Regions from separate parts of the Streptomyces sp. RK62 genome, predicted to be linked through region 1. Evidence: riboswitches for the same ligand, from Rfam matches in the RefSeq annotation. Region 1 holds a riboswitch; each other region holds the start of a gene.
The links. A riboswitch is a leader RNA that binds a small molecule or an ion and turns the genes downstream of it on or off. The one in region 1 is predicted to bind cyclic di-AMP.
Positions count from the first base shown of each region.

Region 2: it holds a riboswitch for cyclic di-AMP, as region 1 does, so the genes downstream of both, KBY32_RS09430 (C40 family peptidase) here and KBY32_RS01130 (LysM peptidoglycan-binding domain-containing M23 family metallopeptidase) in region 1, are expected to answer to the same signal.
Region 3: it holds a riboswitch for cyclic di-AMP, as region 1 does, so the genes downstream of both, KBY32_RS10290 (transglycosylase SLT domain-containing protein) here and KBY32_RS01130 (LysM peptidoglycan-binding domain-containing M23 family metallopeptidase) in region 1, are expected to answer to the same signal.
Region 4: it holds a riboswitch for cyclic di-AMP, as region 1 does, so the genes downstream of both, KBY32_RS31525 (transglycosylase family protein) here and KBY32_RS01130 (LysM peptidoglycan-binding domain-containing M23 family metallopeptidase) in region 1, are expected to answer to the same signal.

Region 1 is NZ_JAGPYD010000001.1:280,186-284,440, forward strand. It holds gene KBY32_RS01125 (tyrosine-protein phosphatase) at 1-786, opposite strand, end outside; cyclic di-AMP (ydaO/yuaA leader) riboswitch at 1,356-1,517, shown strand; gene KBY32_RS01130 (LysM peptidoglycan-binding domain-containing M23 family metallopeptidase) at 1,522-2,442, shown strand; gene KBY32_RS01135 (SGNH/GDSL hydrolase family protein) at 2,749-3,534, shown strand; gene KBY32_RS01140 (TetR/AcrR family transcriptional regulator) at 3,601-4,212, opposite strand.
Region 2 is NZ_JAGPYD010000004.1:143,389-147,643, reverse strand. It holds gene KBY32_RS09445 (hypothetical protein) at 1-149, shown strand, start outside; gene KBY32_RS09440 (tellurite resistance/C4-dicarboxylate transporter family protein) at 127-1,131, opposite strand; gene KBY32_RS09435 (MOSC domain-containing protein) at 1,224-1,766, opposite strand; gene KBY32_RS09430 (C40 family peptidase) at 1,813-2,964, opposite strand; cyclic di-AMP (ydaO/yuaA leader) riboswitch at 2,973-3,132, opposite strand; gene pcrA (DNA helicase PcrA) at 3,486-4,255, shown strand, end outside.
Region 3 is NZ_JAGPYD010000004.1:313,721-317,975, forward strand. It holds gene KBY32_RS10280 (outer membrane lipoprotein carrier protein LolA) at 1-167, opposite strand, end outside; gene KBY32_RS10285 (polyprenyl synthetase family protein) at 458-1,468, opposite strand; cyclic di-AMP (ydaO/yuaA leader) riboswitch at 2,221-2,397, shown strand; gene KBY32_RS10290 (transglycosylase SLT domain-containing protein) at 2,405-3,139, shown strand; gene KBY32_RS10295 (HAD family hydrolase) at 3,204-4,034, opposite strand.
Region 4 is NZ_JAGPYD010000020.1:91,518-95,772, reverse strand. It holds gene KBY32_RS31530 (transglycosylase family protein) at 1-983, shown strand, start outside; cyclic di-AMP (ydaO/yuaA leader) riboswitch at 1,193-1,385, shown strand; gene KBY32_RS31525 (transglycosylase family protein) at 1,390-2,067, shown strand; gene eno (phosphopyruvate hydratase) at 2,292-3,572, shown strand; gene KBY32_RS31515 (septum formation initiator family protein) at 3,667-4,155, shown strand; gene KBY32_RS31510 (DUF501 domain-containing protein) at 4,166-4,255, shown strand, end outside.

The DNA.
Region 1 (4,255 bases):
GCGCTCCCGCAGGCGCTCCCGGGCCTCCGGCGTGAGCCGCAGGCCCTGCTCCAGGTAGGTGTCGACGTCGCCCCAGGTCGCGTCGATCGTGTCGAAGGCCGCCGTCAGGTACTCCGCCCGCGCGTCGAACAGCGGGCTCAGCAGCTCCATGACCTCGGGCGAGTAGGCCGAGGGGTTGCTGCCGCTGCGCCGCACCTTGTAGCGGCGGTGCTTCTCGTTGGACTTCAGGTAGTCGGTGACGATCGCCTCGCGCTCGACGCCGACGGCGAGCAGCGTCACCGCGACCGACAGGCCAGCCCGGTCCTTGCCGGCCGCGCAGTGCATCAGGGCCGGGACGCTGTCCTCCACCAGGGAGTGCAGGATCCGGGAGTGCTCGGCGGTCCGGTCCGTGACCATCGAGCGGTAGGAGGCGATCATCCGGTCGGCGCCCTTGCCGTCGGCCAGGATCCCCCGCAGCTGGTCGAGGTCGCCGTCCCGGACCATCTTCCAGAACTCCGCGCCGTCCGCCGGGTCCGACAGCGGCAGATTCACATTGCGGACGCCCGGCAGCTCGACGTCGGGACCCTCCAGCTTCTGGTCCGCCGCATTGCGGAAGTCGAAGATCGTGTGCAGGCCCAGCGAGTCGAGGAAGGCGGCGTCCTCGGGGGTGGCGTGGGCGAGGTGGCCGCTGCGGAACAGCACGCCGTGCCGCACCCGTCGTCCGTCCACGGTGGGCAGGCCGCCCACGTCGCGGAAGTTGCGCACACCGGCCAGTTCGGGCTCGGTCGACGGGATCTGCTGCGTCACGGGGGCTCCTCCCGGTCGGCCCCGCCGGCGCGGCTCGGCGATGAGGCCGGCGAGGTGCGACTCCGACGATACGACATGGCTGCGTGCGCCATTCAGTTGTCCACAGGGGATGACTCGGTGGCAATGGGTCGAAACGGGCGAAAGTCGTCTGATGTCATCTTTGCGAGCGGGTGCTTCGTCCGGTTTTGCGCGCACCTCATGTCGTATTCGGATCGGAATCGACGGGAAGGTTCAATGGGTCGGATATCCACCGGCGTCGCATCTAGGGTTTCTGTCCGAATTGATGCCTTCATTCCAACTCGCTCCGTAATAAGGAAAGCTGGAGCAGCGTCACGTGAGGAGCGTCATATCCGTGACGGTGTGTCGCCCGTCATGTCCACGTAATCATCATGCTTTTCCCGGGACTTCGAGCAATCAGGCCCCTTCGAAATGCACGCAGGGTGACCGTTGAATGCCGTAAGGGATCAAGGTGAGCGCATTCGGGCGGAACCCCTCACTTGTTCCCTTGCGTCTCTCTCGCTTACGTTCGCCACCAATCCGGACGGACGCCTAATCCTGCCGCCGACCGGAATCCGCGCACACCCACCCGTACACGGCAGGAGCGGGGGACCCACAGGTACTTCGCCTGTTCCGGTCTCCGGAACAGGCTTGGGGTCAAGTCGCGTCCCGACGCGACCGGGCATCTCCAGCCCGCACCCGACAGCTCACCTCGTAGGCGCCGGAGAGGAATTCGTCATGCCCGCGAAGGGTAAGCACCGCCGTCCCAAGTCCCTGCGCTTCACCCGGACGATCGCCGTCGCCGGAACCGGTGGCGCCGCTCTCGCGCTGCCGCTGATCGGGGCCACCGGCGCAAACGCCGCGACCGGCCAGTCCGTCCCGGAGAAGGCGGTCCAGTCCGTCCAGGTCGCGGCCAAGAAGGCGCCGGCGCAGAAGACCTCCGCCCAGAAGACGCGCACCTACGAGGTGAAGCGCGGCGACTACCTCGCGAAGATCGCCGACCAGCAGGACGTCCGCGGCGGCTGGAAGAAGCTCTACGCCGACAACCGCGAGGCCGTCGGCGCCGACCCGTCGCTCATCCACCCGGGTCTGAAGCTGTCGATCGGCACCAAGGCCGAGAGCGCCGCCCCGAAGGCGTCCGCCCCGGCCCCGTCCGCGTCGAAGTCCTCGGCGAAGCCCGCCGCCAAGCCCGCCGCGCCGCAGAAGGCCGCCCCGGCCGCCCAGAGCGCCGACGAGGCGAGCACCGTCAACGGCTTCAGCGCCCCGGTCTCCGCCGCCGCCGTCGGCACCTCGTACAAGGTCGCGGGCAGCATGTGGTCCAGCGGCTACCACACCGGTGTGGACTTCTCCGCCCCCACCGGCACCCCCCTGAAGGCGGTCGGCGCCGGCACCGTCGTCTCCGCCGGCTGGGGCGGCGCCTACGGCAACCAGGTCGTCATCCGGCTCGCCGACGGCTACTACGCCCAGTACGCCCACCTGTCCTCGCTGTCCGTCTCCAGCGGCCAGACGGTGACCGCGGGCCAGCAGATCGGCCTCTCCGGCGCGACCGGCAACGTGACCGGCCCGCACCTGCACTTCGAGATCCGCACCGCGCCGGGCTACGGCTCCGACGTGGACCCGGTGGCCTACCTCCGCTCCAAGGGCGTCGCCATCGGCTGACCCCCGCACACGGCGCGCACCACCTCCCTGACACGCATGCGCACCACCTGCCTGACACGCACGCCGAAGGCCGGACCCCACCCCCGGGTCCGGCCTTCGGCCTGTCGTCGTCGTGCGCCCGCGGGCGCACGCGCGAGCGTTTCGGCGGTCAACGCCCCTGTCCGGAGCCGTATTCCGGACTTGGCGAAGGCTTTGGCAGTGGCTTATCTCACCGCTCGTCAACCCCTTCCTACGGTCGCGTAGGTCACATCGGAAGGTGAATCATGTCCCGACGTGACAGACGATTCGAAGAGTGACAGCAGAGCAGTGATCGGGTCGTACGTCGCGGTGGGGGACAGCTTCACCGAGGGCGTCGGCGACCCCGGCCCCGACGGGTCGTTCGTCGGCTGGGCCGACCGGTTCGCGGTCCTTCTGGCCGACCGGCGCCCCGAGGGCGACTTCCGGTACGCCAACCTCGCCGTGCGCGGGCGACTGCTGGACCAGATCGTGGCGGAACAGGTCCCCAAGGCCGTCGAACTCGCCCCGGACCTGGTGTCGTTCTGCGCGGGCGGCAACGACATCCTGCGGCCCGGCACCGACCCCGACGAGGTCGCCGAACGGTTCGAGCGGGCCGTCGTCCGGCTCACCTCGGCCGCCGGCACCGTGATGGTGACGACCGGCTTCGACACCCGTGGCGTCCCCGTGCTGAAGCACCTGCGCGGCAAGATCGCCACCTACAACGGGCACGTCCGCGCCATCGCCGACCGCTACGGCTGCCCGGTGCTCGACCTGTGGTCCCTGAGGACCGTCCAGGACCGCCGGGCCTGGGACAGCGACCGGCTCCACCTCTCTCCCGAGGGGCACACGCGCGTGGCGCTGCGCGCGGGCCAGGTCCTGGGCCTGGAGATCCCGGCCGACCCGGACCAGCCCTGGCCGCCGCTGCCGCCCCGGGGGACGCTGGAGATCCGCCGCGACGACGTCCAGTGGGCGCGCGAGTACCTGGTGCCGTGGATCGGACGGCGGCTGCGCGGCCAGTCGTCCGGCGACCATGTGACGGCCAAGGGCGCGCTCTCGGCGTACGACATCAAGATGCGGATCGAATCGGTGGCCTGACCCGGGGGGACGGACGGGGGAGCGCGGTGCCGCCCGGGGACCCTGCCGGTCGCGGGCGGCGGCCGCTCAGCGCGGCGAGGCCGTCAACGCCGTCCGGTCCAGGCCCAGTTCCCGGGCCAGCGCCTCGTCCACCCACTCCTGCGCCCGCGCGCGGGACAGCGACCCGGGGTACGACGTCAGCTGGACGGCGAGCCCGTCCAGGAGGGCGCTCAGGCGCAGCGCGGCGGCCGCCGGGTCCGGGCACGCGAACTCGCCCGCCTCCGCACCCTCGGCGAGGACCCCGGCGAGGGCGCTCTTCCACTGCCGGTCCAGCTCACGGGTGACCTCCCGCAGGGCGGGCTCGCGCAACGCGGCCGCCCAGCCCTCGATCCACAGCCGCCAGCCCTTGGCCTGGCCGGTCGGCGCGTACCAGCGCACGGCCGCCCGCAGCCGCCGTACCGCCGTCGTACGGCGGCCCAGGATGCCGCGCAGCCGCGCCAGGTCGCCCTCGGCCGCGTGGGCGAACGCGGCGGCGACCAGCTTCTCCTTGGTGTCGAAGTGATAGAGCACCAGGGCGTTGCTCACCCCGAGCGCCGAGGCCACGTCGGCGATCCTGACCGCCGCCACGCCCCGCGCCTCTATCTGCTCCACGGCGGCCCGCAGCAGGTCCGTCCGCCGCTCCGCCACGCTCAACCGCACTCTCGCCCTCGCCACGCCGTCACCCTAACGGCCCGCGCCGACC
Region 2 (4,255 bases), on a different contig from region 1:
TCAAGATCGGCGTGAAGCTGGCCCTGCTGGTCGTGATCCTCGGACTCGTCTATGTGAAGCGGGACGAGGAGAAGGTGGACGCGAAGCTGTTCGGCCTGGTGGGGCTGCTGACCCTGGCCAACGTCTTCATCGCCGTCCTCTGGACCTGACACCGGCCGGGGGACCGGCCGCGAGGTGGTTGCGTACAGCTCCGGCGGCGACCGCCAGCCATACCGCCACCGAGATCCACATCAGGACCTCGCCGGGAACCTCCAGCCACGGGACGTCCAGGGTGGCGGCGACGGAGAGCATCGCCGCCGCCGACATGCCCATCGGGAAGACGGTCACCCAGCGGAGTACGTCGTAGCGCAGGCGCGGCCGCATGATCTCGCCGACGAGCATGACCACGTACCAGGCGGCGTCCAGGGCGACCAGGGCGTAGGTCACCGTGCGCAGCACGTCGAAGTCGTCCTCGTTCCACAGGTACAGGGAGCGGCTGTCGGCGGCGAGGAGCCGGGCGCCGGCCAGCGCGGAGATCGCGAGCGCGCCGCCCGCCATCCAGTGGTCCCCGGCTCCGCGGACGACCTCCCGCCGGTCGAAGCGGGTGAGGGCCACGGCGTACAGGAGCAGACCGAGCCAGAACAGCACCAGGGCCGCGTGCGCGAGCCAGGCCACGCCCGCCGTGGCGGCCAGCGTGGCCGCGAGGACGGCGAGGCCCTGGGTGGCCACGCAGCCGAGGAAGACGGAGCCCGGCATCCCGGGCCGCCAGTGGCGTACGACGACGTAGAGCAGGCCCGGCCAGAGCATGAACGCCAGGGCCAGCAGCGCCTCGGCGAGCACCTGCCGTCCCGCCAGGGCGAAGCGGGTGCCCAGGACGGCCGTCGCGGCGACGGCGCAGAGCGAGGCGGGGGTGACCGCCTCCCTCAGCCACTCGGAGCGGTGCCACAGGAGCCGGGCGAGGAAGTCGCAGGCCAGGGCCAGCCACGCGACGCACGCCAGGACCAGGGCGATCCGGGACAGGGTCGCGTAACCCGTCTCGTGCAGGGCCACCGAGATGATGCCGGTCGCCATGACCGAGGCGCCGGCTGCGGGGGGACGTCGCGACCACCAGAGGGGCAGGGGCGACGCGGACGCGGGTGTGTCGGCGGGCATGGGCCGATGCTAAGGAGCGCGGCACCGGCGCGCGGGTGGGGGCGCGCGCGGGGGGTGGGTGAATCGGCGGGGGCGACGGAACCCACCGGAGGTCAGACGCGGTCCAGCGGCCGGTGCGGCCCGTCCGGCAGCTCCACCTCGATCGTGTCGCCGGGGTGGACCACACCGCCCTCCGCGACGACGCCCATGATCCCGGCCTTGCGCACGAGACGGCCGGCCTCGTCGCGCCCGACGACCCGCTTGAGCAGCCCGTCCTGGAAGTGGTCGATCTGCAGGCACGGGTTCCGCAGCCCGGTGACCTCGACCACGGCCTCGGCGCCGATGCGAAGCAGCGTGCCCACCGGCAGGGCGAGCAGGTCGAGGCCGCGTGTGGTGACGTTCTCCCCGAGCTCGCCGGGCGCCACCCGGAAACCCGCCTCGGCCAGCTCACCGAACAGTTCCTCGTGGATGAGGTGCACCTGGCGCAGATTCGGCTGGGTGGGGTCCTGGGCGACCCGCGAGCGGTGCTTCACCGTCACCCCGGCGTGGACGTCCCCGTCGACGCCCAGACCGGCGAGGAGCGTGATGCTCTCCCGGTTCGGCTTCGTGAACGAGTACACCTCGTTCCTGCTGACCGCCGTCACGACCCCCGTCATGGTCACGGGCCCCCTCCCATTGCCGCTGTCCGCTGTCCGCTGTCCGTCAGGCCGGCCGGACGATGCTGTGGATCGACGACTCGCCGTCGTAGAAGATCGACTCCTCGCGCACGTACGTGCCGGGCTTCGGGGCGTGGATCATCATGCCGTTGCCGATGTAGAGGCCCACGTGGGTGATGTCGTCGTAGAAGAAGACCAGGTCACCGGGCTGGGCGCTGGACACGGGGACCGTGGTGCCGGCGTTCACCTGGTCGTAGGTGACGCGCGGGATGTCGACCCCGGCGGCCTTCCAGGCGGCCTGGGTGAGGCCGGAGCAGTCGTAGGAGTCCGGGCCGGTGGCGCCCCAGACGTACGGCTTGCCGATCTGCGTGCGGGCGAAGGACAGCGCCTTCTGCGCCTTGGTGGCGTACGACGCGTCCGGCGCGGTGGTGCCCTGCTCCTGGCTCTCCTGTTCCTGCTGCCGCGCGGCCTCCTCGCGCTTGCGGTCGGCCTCCGCCTGCTGCTGCGCCAGCTCCTCCGCCTTGCGGGCGGCCTCCTCCTGCTTGCGCTTCTCGATCGCGGCGAGGCGGGCCTTCTCCTGCGCGGTCAGCTCGGAGAGCAGCTGGCGCGCGTCCGCGAGCTTCTTCTGGACGGTGGACTTGGCCGTCCGCAGGTCCTTCTGCGACTCGGTGAGCGTCTCGAGGCTCTGCGTGGCCTCCTGCCGCTTCTTCATCGTCGCGGACTGCTCGGTGAAGTAGTCGTCGACCGACTCCTTCTGACGTCCCGTCATACGGTCCATCAGCTGGGACTGGTCGAAGTAGTCCTGGGGCGTGTCCGCGAGGAGGAACGTCGCGGTGTCCGGGGCGGTGGCGCCGGTGCGGTACTGGGCGGCGGCGTTGCGCCCCAGCTCCTCGCGCGCGTCGTTGAGCTTCTGCGTGCGCCGGGCGACGTCGTCGAGGAGGGTGTCGACCCGCTTGCGCTGCTTGGTCGTCTTCTCCTTGGCCGCGTTGTACTTCTCGGTGGCCGACTCCGCCTGGCGGTAGAGGTCGTCGACCTTCTTCTCGACCTCTTCGAGGCTCGGCCGGTCGTCGGAGGACGGGCTCGCCTGAGCGGTCTGGGACAGCAGGGCCACGGACGTGAGGGCCGCGGTCGCCAGCGCGGGGGTCCGTATGCCTGCCACGCGCGTACCGGAGGGACGCGACTTGCGGTGCGACGCCAAGGGAGGCGACTCCTTCCGTGCTCCGCCTACCGAGTTAGCTGTCGGGTTCGGGCGGGTGGCTCGGAAGGTTTGCCCTACGGCCGTTCCCTGGACGGGAAGTCGGGCCGATTCACCCCGGGTTCGGTGGGTCCCCGGCTCCGGATGCACCGGACTCGGCGGAGGCCGTGCGGCCCGGCGTCGATCGCCGGTGGGGGTCGTACGGCCTGCCCGGCACGGTAGCCAACTGGTGTGGCCGCTGTGAAGGTTGATGTGCGATATGCCCGATACATTTTCGTGACCTTCGGTCAGGGGAGGGGGCCGAGGGCCCTCCGGCGGATGATCGGTCCGTGTTGGCGACTATTCACCCCGTTTGTGAGCTATGCGCCGATAATGGGGCTTGATCCCGGGCGGTGTGTGACGTGATGGGGTGACTTCGGACGGTCACCAGGTGATTGCGGGTGGAGGCGGGCCGCGGACCGGAGGGTGTGATGTTCTCGGGACGGCGGCCGGTTGTCGGTGGGGCCGCCTAGACTCGGAGAGCGATGAGCAGCCTCTTTGACGACAGCTTCCTGGCGGACCTCCAGGCCCCACGGGCCCACGGGGAAGAGCACCCGCCACCGCCCGAGGACGATCACACTCCGGAGTCGATTCCGGACGATCTGTTCGGCGGGAAGTTCGACGTGCCGCCGGACCGCGACGCGTACTACCGCGACGGCGCCCCGCGCCCGGCCCTCGACGCCGCCGCGCTGCTGGAGGGGCTCAACGAGAACCAGCGCGCGGCCGTCGTCCACTCCGGCACCCCGCTGCTCATCGTCGCCGGTGCCGGGTCCGGCAAGACGCGTGTGCTCACGCACCGCATCGCGTACCTGCTCGGCGAGCGGAACGTGCATCCGGGCCAGATCCTGGCGATCACCTTCACCAACAAGGCCGCCGGCGAGATGAAGGAGCGCGTCGAGCAGCTCGTCGGACCGCGGGCGAACGCGATGTGGGTGATGACCTTCCACAGCGCCTGCGTCCGCATCCTGCGCCGGGAGAGCAAGAAGCTCGGGTTCACGTCGTCGTTCTCGATCTACGACGCCGCCGACAGCAAGCGGCTGATGGCGCTGGTGTGCCGGGACCTCGACCTCGACCCGAAGCGGTACCCGCCCAAGTCGTTCAGCGCCAAGATCAGCAACCTGAAGAACGAGCTGATCGACGAGGAGGACTTCGCCGCCCAGGCCACCGACGGTTTCGAGAAGACCCTCGCCCAGGCGTACGCGCTCTACCAGTCGCGGCTGCGCGAGGCCAACGCCCTCGACTTCGACGACCTGAT
Region 3 (4,255 bases), on a different contig from region 1:
AGGTCCGGGTCCCCGGCGTCGGCGAGCGCCGGGACGAGCCCGATCGTCGCCGCGGCGATCCCCACCACCGTGACCGGGACGACGTACCGTGCGGCCCTGCGCCGGCCCGCACGCGAGTCGTCGCCCTCCCCCGCGGTCGTACTGTCGTCGACTTCGTACGGTGCCATGTGTGCCCTACCTCCGTCGTCGGCGGCGGCCGTCCGTTCCGTCTTCGCGCCCGTGGGTCTCCCGACCCGGCATCCGTCCACCCCTGAGGCCGCCATTCTCACCCGAACCGGTGAGGACTGGGGTTTCCGTGATGTCCATCTGACCAAATCGGGCAGGGAGTTTCGTCAACCTGCGGAGCCAACTCCGCGTACACCTGCGGTATGACGCCGGAGGGGTGGACGTCCCCCGACCCGTAGGGGTCGAGGGGTGGACGTTGCGAAGGGTGCGGCGGGGTGGAGGGCCGAGCGCCTCAGCCGGCGCGGTGCACCACGGCGTCGCACAGCTCCATCAGCGCGGCCTTCGCGTCGTTCTCCGGCAGCGGCGCCAGCGCGGCACGCGCGTCCTCCGCGTAGCGGACGGTGTCCCGGCGCGCCTGCTCCAGCGCCGGGTGCTCCCGCAGGGCGGCCAGCGCCTCCGCGAGCCGGTCGTCGTCACTGAGATCGGAGTCCAGCAGCTCGCACAGGGCGATGTCCTCCGGCAGGCCCAGGCGCTCCGCGCGCTCGCGCAGCCGCAGCACCGGCAGCGTCGGGATGCCCTCGCGCAGATCGGTGCCGGGCGTCTTGCCGGACTCGTGGGAGTCGCTCGCGATGTCCAGGACGTCGTCCGCCAGCTGGAAGGCGACCCCGAGCCGCTCGCCGTACTGCGTGAGCACGTCGACCATGGTCTCGTCGGCGCCCGACATCATCGCCCCGAAGCGGCAGGACACCGCGACCAGCGAGCCGGTCTTGCCGCTCAGCACGTCGAGGTAGTGCTCCACGGGGTCCCGGCCGTCCTGCGGCCCGGCCGTCTCCAGGATCTGCCCGGTGACCAGCCGCTCGAACGCCTCGGCCTGCACCCGCACCGCCTCCGGCCCGAGGTCGGCCAGGATGTGCGAGGCGCGCGCGAAGAGGAAGTCGCCGGTCAGGACGGCGACGGAGTTCCCCCAGCGGGTGTTCGCGCTGTCCACCCCACGCCGGACCTCGGCCTCGTCCATCACGTCGTCGTGGTACAGCGTCGCCAGATGCGTCAGCTCCACCACCACGGCCGACGGCACGATCCCCGGGGCATACGGGTCCCCGAAGCGCGCGGCGAGCATCACCAGCAGCGGCCTGAAGCGCTTCCCGCCCGCCCGCACCAGGTGCTGGGCGGCCTCGGTGATGAAGGGGACCTCACTCTTGGTGGCTTCGAGCAGTCCCTCCTCGACAGCCGCCAATCCGGCCTGGACATCGGCTTCCAGAGCCTGGTCCCGCACGCTCAGCCCGAACGGCCCGACGACGGTCACGAGGGGTCTCCTGTCTGCTGGTGTCTTTCGGCTGGTTACACGGTTTGTCGATAGGTCGCTGCCATCACTCAAGTCAGCGTATCCGGTCACGTTTCGATCACCGATGCCGCCCACCCGTCCACCACGGGCGACATCGGTTCACGGTCGGTATGTTTTTCGATCACCTGATAAGGGTGGAGATTCATCGATTTATCGGCATGTCACTGTGTGTAGTCGCACCGGCACCCGCCACTCCGTATCGCCGATCACGGACCCGCTCCCTACGGCAGCCCGTCTACCCCGGCCCGCCCCGGAGACGCCCTCTCCGCCACCTCCACCTGTCCGGCCACTCGGCACCCGCACACCCCCGCGCCCGACACCCACTCAACGACGCGCACGGCATGCGAGGTTCCCCGACGCGTCCACAAAACGGACTTTCCGAACTCAAGGGACAGATAGGCGAGCTGGCGACACCCGTCCGACGGGCAGGCAATAAACGGGGAGTTGGAGCCATTGCCCGATTTGCCGTTGTTGTGATCGCCGTGAGTTGGGTCACGCGGCACCGCCCCTCACCCCTTCCCGCCGGAGCCCTTCGTCGCCTTACGGCAAAAGCGAGTTGAGCGTTGGCAACCGCAAAGGATCAAGTACCCCATACACCCCAGACCATGGTCAACTAGCACGTCAGGTGTCTGCGGCACTTGTTCCCGACATGTGCTCTCGCATACGTTCCCGCTCTGTCGGGCGGACGCCGAATCCTGCCGCCGCCCGAGTCATCCACCTACGCACTCACGCACGGCAGGAGCGGGGGACCCAGGTAAGTCGCCGTATCGGACGCCTTGATGGCGGCCCGGTCCGGCTAGGGGTGAAGTCGCGTCGTCGCACGACGGCACGACCGGGCATCTCCCGCCCGAACCCGACAGCTCACCTCGCAGGCGCCGGAGAGGAACGAACAGCGCCATGTCCCGAGGCAAGCACCGCCGCACCCGTACCAGCCCGCTCGCCCGCCGCGTCATCGCCGCCGGCACCGGTACCGCCGCCCTCGCGCTCCCCCTGCTGGGCGCCACCACCGCGAGCGCCGCCGAGCCCGCCAAGGTCTCCACCGTGGCCAAGACCGGCTCGGTCAGCTACACCACCAAGAAGGGCGACACCCTCTACGGGATCGCCGACCGCTACGACGCCCAGGGCGGCTGGCGTCAGCTCTACAAGGACAACCGCAAGGCCATCGGCGACAACCCGCGGCTGATCCACCCGGGTGTCGACCTGAAGGTCCGCGCCACGAAGAAGGCCACGCCGGCGAAGGCGAACACCGCGTCCGCCCCCGTCAAGAAGTCCGCCGTCGCCCAGGCCACCCAGGCCTCCGCGAAGACCTACGCGAACAACCTCGACGGCTGGATCCGCGAGGCGCTGGACATCATGGCGCAGAAGGGGATCCCCGGAAGCTACGAGGGCATCCACCGCAACATCATGCGGGAGTCCTCGGGCAACCCGGCCGCCATCAACAACTGGGACTCCAACGCCGTCGCGGGCACCCCGTCCAAGGGCCTGCTCCAGGTCATCGACCCGACCTTCGCGACGTACCACGTGGCGGGCACCGCGTACGACCCGTTCGACCCGGTCGCGAACATCACGGCCGCGTGCAACTACGCGGCCGCGCGCTACGGCTCGATCGACAACGTGAACGGCCCCTACTAGGCCCCACGTTCCGGCCCGCGTTCCGGCCCCACGTTCCGCCGGGCGCCTCCCCTGTCCGACAGGTCTAGTAGGGGAACTCGGCCAGGCTGCAGGCGAACAGTCTCTCGAGGACGACGGCGATGCCGTCGTCCTCGTTGGACAAGGTGATCTCGTCCGCGACCGCCTTGAGCTCCGGGTGCGCGTTGGCCATCGCCACCCCGTGGGCCGCCCAGTCGAACATGGGGATGTCGTTGGGCATGTCCCCGAAGGCGATCGTCTCGTGCGGGCCCAGACCGAGGTGCTCGGCGGCGAGCGCGAGGCCGGTCGCCTTGGTGATGCCGCATGGCTGGAGTTCGACGGTGCCCGGCCCCGACATGGTGACCGTCGCCAGCGAACCCACCACCGCGCGGGCCGTCGCCGCCAACTCGTCGTCGCTCAGCGTCGGGTGGCGCAGCAGCACCTTGCTGATCGGCTCGCACCACAGGTCGTCGCGGTGCCGCACCCGCACGGCCGGCAGGGTGGGGTGCGGCATCAGATACCCCGGTTCGATGAGCGTGAGCCCGTCGACGCCGTCCTGGTCGACCGCCGCGTACACCTGCCCGACCTCGGCCTCGATCTTGCCGAGCGCGGTCTCCGCCAGGTCCCGCTCCAGGGTGATGGACCACAGCAGACGGTTCCGGCCGACGTCGTAGAGCTGCGCGCCCTGCCCGCACACCGCCAGTCCCCTGCTGCCCAGCAAATCCAGGAGGGGCCGCACCCTGGGCGCCGGGCGTCCCGTCACCACCAGGTGCTGGGCACCGGCCACCGCCGCCTGCGCGAGGGCCGCGAGGGACCGGTCGGAGAGCGTGTCGTCACCTCGGAGAAGGGTCCCGTCCAGGTCAGTGGCGATGAGTGAATATGCGATCGGTGCGGCCATGATCAGAGAATACGGACAGGAAGGCCCATCGACTCGACCTGAACCGGACGGCTGCTCGGTTCACATGAGTTGACACTCGTTCCGGTCCCAGTTGTGTCCATGCGCGCACAACCAACGCCCGTTTATGGCGATTTCGCCCCCACGAGATCTTTCCGAACTTCCTGTCGGCGTTACGGTGGGGCGAGTTGGGGCCGTTTCCTTTGTGACCACGCGTGCGACAC
Region 4 (4,255 bases), on a different contig from region 1:
ACGGTCGTCACCGTCGCCCCCGCCAGGCTCCGGCTCTTCTCGTCGCGGCCGGAGTGACCGGCTCCGCCATCGCCATCCCGCTCCTCGGCGCCTCGGGCGCGAGCGCGGCGGACGGGAACGTGTGGGACAAGGTCGCCGAGTGCGAGAGCGGTGGCTCCTGGAGCGCGGACACGGGCAACGGGCACTACGGCGGGCTCCAGTTGACCCAGGCGGACTGGGAGGCCTTCGGCGGTCTCGACTACGCCGCGAGCCCGGATCTGGCGAGCCGCTCGCAGCAGATCGCCGTGGCGCAGAAGGTCCTCGCCGAGCGCGGGACGGCCCCCTGGGGCACCTGCGCGGTGCTCAACGGGCTCAGCAAGAAGTCGGGTGCCATCGACCTCGACACCGGTGTCTCCGGGGACTCCCCGAGCGAGGTGTCCGGGTCGTCCGGCTTGCTCGATTCCTCTGATTCCTCCGACTCGTCCGATTCTTCCGGTTCTTCGGACGGTTCGGGCTCCTCCGGCGGTGCGTCGAGCACCCCGAGCGGCTCGTCGTCCGCGTCGCCGGAGAGCTCCGCCCCGTCCTCACCCGAGGCGGAGAAGTCCGGAAAGCCCGAGAAGGCCGAGAAGTCCGGCGCCACCGCCACCGCCTCCCCGGACAGCTCCCCGGTGGAGAGCCCCGAGATCACGAACCAGGACAACTCCGGGCAGAGTGCCGGATCCTGGAGCCTCGTCGACACCGCCGCGATCGAGGACGTACCGGCCGGTTCCGGGCGGCACCGCGGCGCCAGTGCCGAGGAGACCAAGTCCGCGGACGGCGACTCCGCCTCCTCCGGCCGCCACGCCTCCTACCGGGTCCGCGCGGGTGACACGCTCGCCTCCATCGCCGACTCCCTTGACGTCGACGGCGGATGGCGCGCGCTGTACGAGGCGAACAAGGCGGCCATCGGCGCCGACGCCGACAACATCGCTCCCGGTCAGACGCTGGACGTCCCCACCGAATAAGGGCCGAACAGGGCCAAATGAAGCGGCAGTTCATGCCCCGCTTTCATGGTGAATGTCCGTTTTAGATGGACTGAGAGATAGATCTCAGAAGCCTTGATCGTCTTTGAAAATCCCCGAGCGGCGTGTCTACGGTCGTGACCGCTCGCCTCCAGTGCGAGCCCCGACAGCCGTCACGCCGAATCCTGCCGGCGGCCGTCCGGGAACAGTCGTCGCGTCATGCGCCGTAGGCAGGAGCGGGGGACCCAAGGTAAGCGCCGGGTCCGGAAGTCGAGGCCCTCCGGGGACTCACGGCCGGAACCGGCTTGGGGTGAAGTCGCGCACCACGCACCAGTGGTGGGCGACCGGGCAACTCAACCGGCCCGAACCCGACAGCTCACCTCGTAGGCGTCGGTGAGGGGATCTCTCCATGCTGTTCTCCAGCAAGGGCAAGCACCGTCGTCCGTCCAAGGCCGCCCGCGCCATCGCCGTCGTCGGCGTCACCGGCGCCGCCGCCGTCGCCGGCCCGCTGATGGCCGCCGGCAGCGCCTCGGCCGCCACCGCCTCCGAGTGGGACACCGTCGCCCAGTGCGAGTCCGGCGGCAACTGGTCGATCAACACCGGCAACGGCTACTACGGCGGTCTGCAGTTCTCCGCCTCGACCTGGGCGGCCTACGGCGGCACGCAGTACGCCTCCACCGCCGACCAGGCCACCAAGGCCCAGCAGATCGCGATAGCCGAGAAGGTCCTCGCGAGCCAGGGCAAGGGCGCCTGGCCGCACTGCGGCACCGGCCTGTCGAGCGCGGCCTACAACGGCTCCGCCGCCACCGGTGGCGAGCAGAGCACCCGCTCCACCGAGGAGAAGCCGGCCTCCCGCTCCGCGGACCGTCCGGCCGCCGAGAAGAGCACCAAGACCGTCACCACCCCGACCGGCAAGAAGGTCAAGAAGGGCGACGGCGAGTACAAGGTCGCCAAGGGCGACACCCTCAGCACCATCGCCGCCGACCACGACGTCAAGGGCGGCTGGGAGAAGCTCTTCGAGCTGAACAAGGACATCGTCCAGGACGCCGACCTGATCTACCCGGGTCAGCAGCTCCACCTGAAGTAGGACCCCCACAGGCTCCCCGCCCCGGCGCGTGTTCCCCCGTGCGCGCCGGGGCGGGGTTCTGTGTAGATGTACGCGCCCGCTTTTTGTTCCGTTCGGAAACAATTCGCTCTCGGTTCCGTCCACAGGGCGGTCGACCGCTGGCCGAACCTCCGGAGCCGGTTAGGCTCGTCTCGCAGCACCCACGCGGGCTGCGTAAAGGCTTCACATCCACGAAGGAGATGCTCGTGCCGTCCATCGACGTCGTCGTAGCCCGGGAAATCCTGGACTCCCGAGGCAATCCCACGGTCGAGGTCGAGGTCGGCCTCGACGACGGCAGCACCGGTCGTGCCGCCGTCCCGTCCGGCGCCTCCACCGGCGCCTTCGAGGCCATCGAGCTGCGCGACGGTGACACCAACCGTTACCTCGGCAAGGGCGTCGAGAAGGCCGTCCTCGCCGTCATCGAGCAGATCGGCCCGGAGCTCGTCGGCTACGACGCCACCGAGCAGCGCCTGATCGACCAGGCCATGTTCGACCTGGACGCCACCGACAACAAGGGCTCCCTCGGCGCCAACGCCATCCTCGGCGTCTCGCTCGCCGTCGCCCACGCCGCCTCCGAGGCCAGCGACCTGCCGCTCTTCCGCTACCTGGGCGGCCCCAACGCGCACCTGCTCCCGGTGCCGATGATGAACATCCTGAACGGCGGCTCGCACGCCGACTCCAACGTGGACATCCAGGAGTTCATGATCGCCCCGATCGGCGCGGAGTCCTTCTCCGAGGCCCTGCGCTGGGGCGCCGAGGTCTACCACACCCTCAAGAAGGTCCTGAAGAACAAGGGCCTGGCCACCGGCCTCGGCGACGAGGGCGGCTTCGCCCCGAACCTCGGCTCCAACCGCGACGCCCTCGACCTCATCCTCGAGGCGATCAAGGAAGCCGGCTACACCCCCGGCGAGCAGATCGCCCTGGCCCTGGACGTGGCCGCCTCCGAGTTCTACAAGGACGGCGTCTACACCTTCGAGGGCAAGGAGCGCTCGGCGGCCGAGATGACCGAGTACTACGCGGAGCTCGTCGACGCGTACCCGCTCGTGTCCATCGAGGACCCGCTGTTCGAGGACGACTGGGACGGCTGGAAGACCATCACCGACAAGCTCGGCGACAAGGTCCAGCTCGTCGGCGACGACCTGTTCGTCACCAACCCGGAGCGCCTCGCCCGCGGCATCGAGGAGGGCGCCGCCAACGCCCTGCTGGTGAAGGTGAACCAGATCGGTTCGCTCACCGAGACCCTGGACGCCGTCGAGCTGGCCCAGCGCAACGGCTTCAAGTGCATGATGTCCCACCGCTCCGGCGAGACCGAGGACGTCACCATCGCCGACCTGGCCGTCGCCACCAACTGCGGCCAGATCAAGACCGGCGCCCCGGCCCGCTCCGAGCGCGTCGCCAAGTACAACCAGCTGCTGCGCATCGAGGAGATCCTCGACGACGCCGCCGTCTACGCCGGCCGCAGCGCGTTCCCCCGCTTCAAGGGCTGAGGCACGCGCCTGTAGGAAGCGTCGTACGTACGTCCCCGTACTCGGTCCCGTACCGTGTGCGGGGACGTACGCGCGTTGAGACGGGAGGCGGGACATGGCCGTGAAGGACCGGGACCGGTTCTCCACCGCGACCAGGATCCGGTTGCTCGGGGAGCAGACGGCGGCCCGTGTCTACCGTTCCCAGACCAAGCGGCAGGCCCGGCGCTCCCGGCTCACCAGCCGCGCCGCGCTGCTCGCGCTGGTCGTCTGCACCCTCGTCGTGGCGATGGCGTATCCGATAAGGCAGTACGTCTCCCAGCGCGCCGAGATCGCCGACCTCCAGCGGGAGAAGGCGGCGACCGCCCGGCGCGTCGAGGAACTGCGCGACCTCAAGGCCCGCTGGCAGGACGACGCCTACGCCGAGCAGCAGATCCGGCTGCGGCTGCACTATGTGATGCCCGGCGAGACCGGCTACGTCGTCGTCGACCCGGACGCGGCCAGGCAGTCCCGGACCGACCTGGGCGCGGCCCACCGCCCCTGGTACACGAACCTCTGGGAGGGCGTCGACAAGGCCGACGCCGCCCGCAGCGAACAGAGACGATAGAAAGACAGGCATGGAAACGCCCCCGCCGCCCACCCCGCGCACCGAGCCCACCGACGCCGACGTCGAGGCCTTCAAGCAGCAGCTCGGCCGCCCCCCGCGC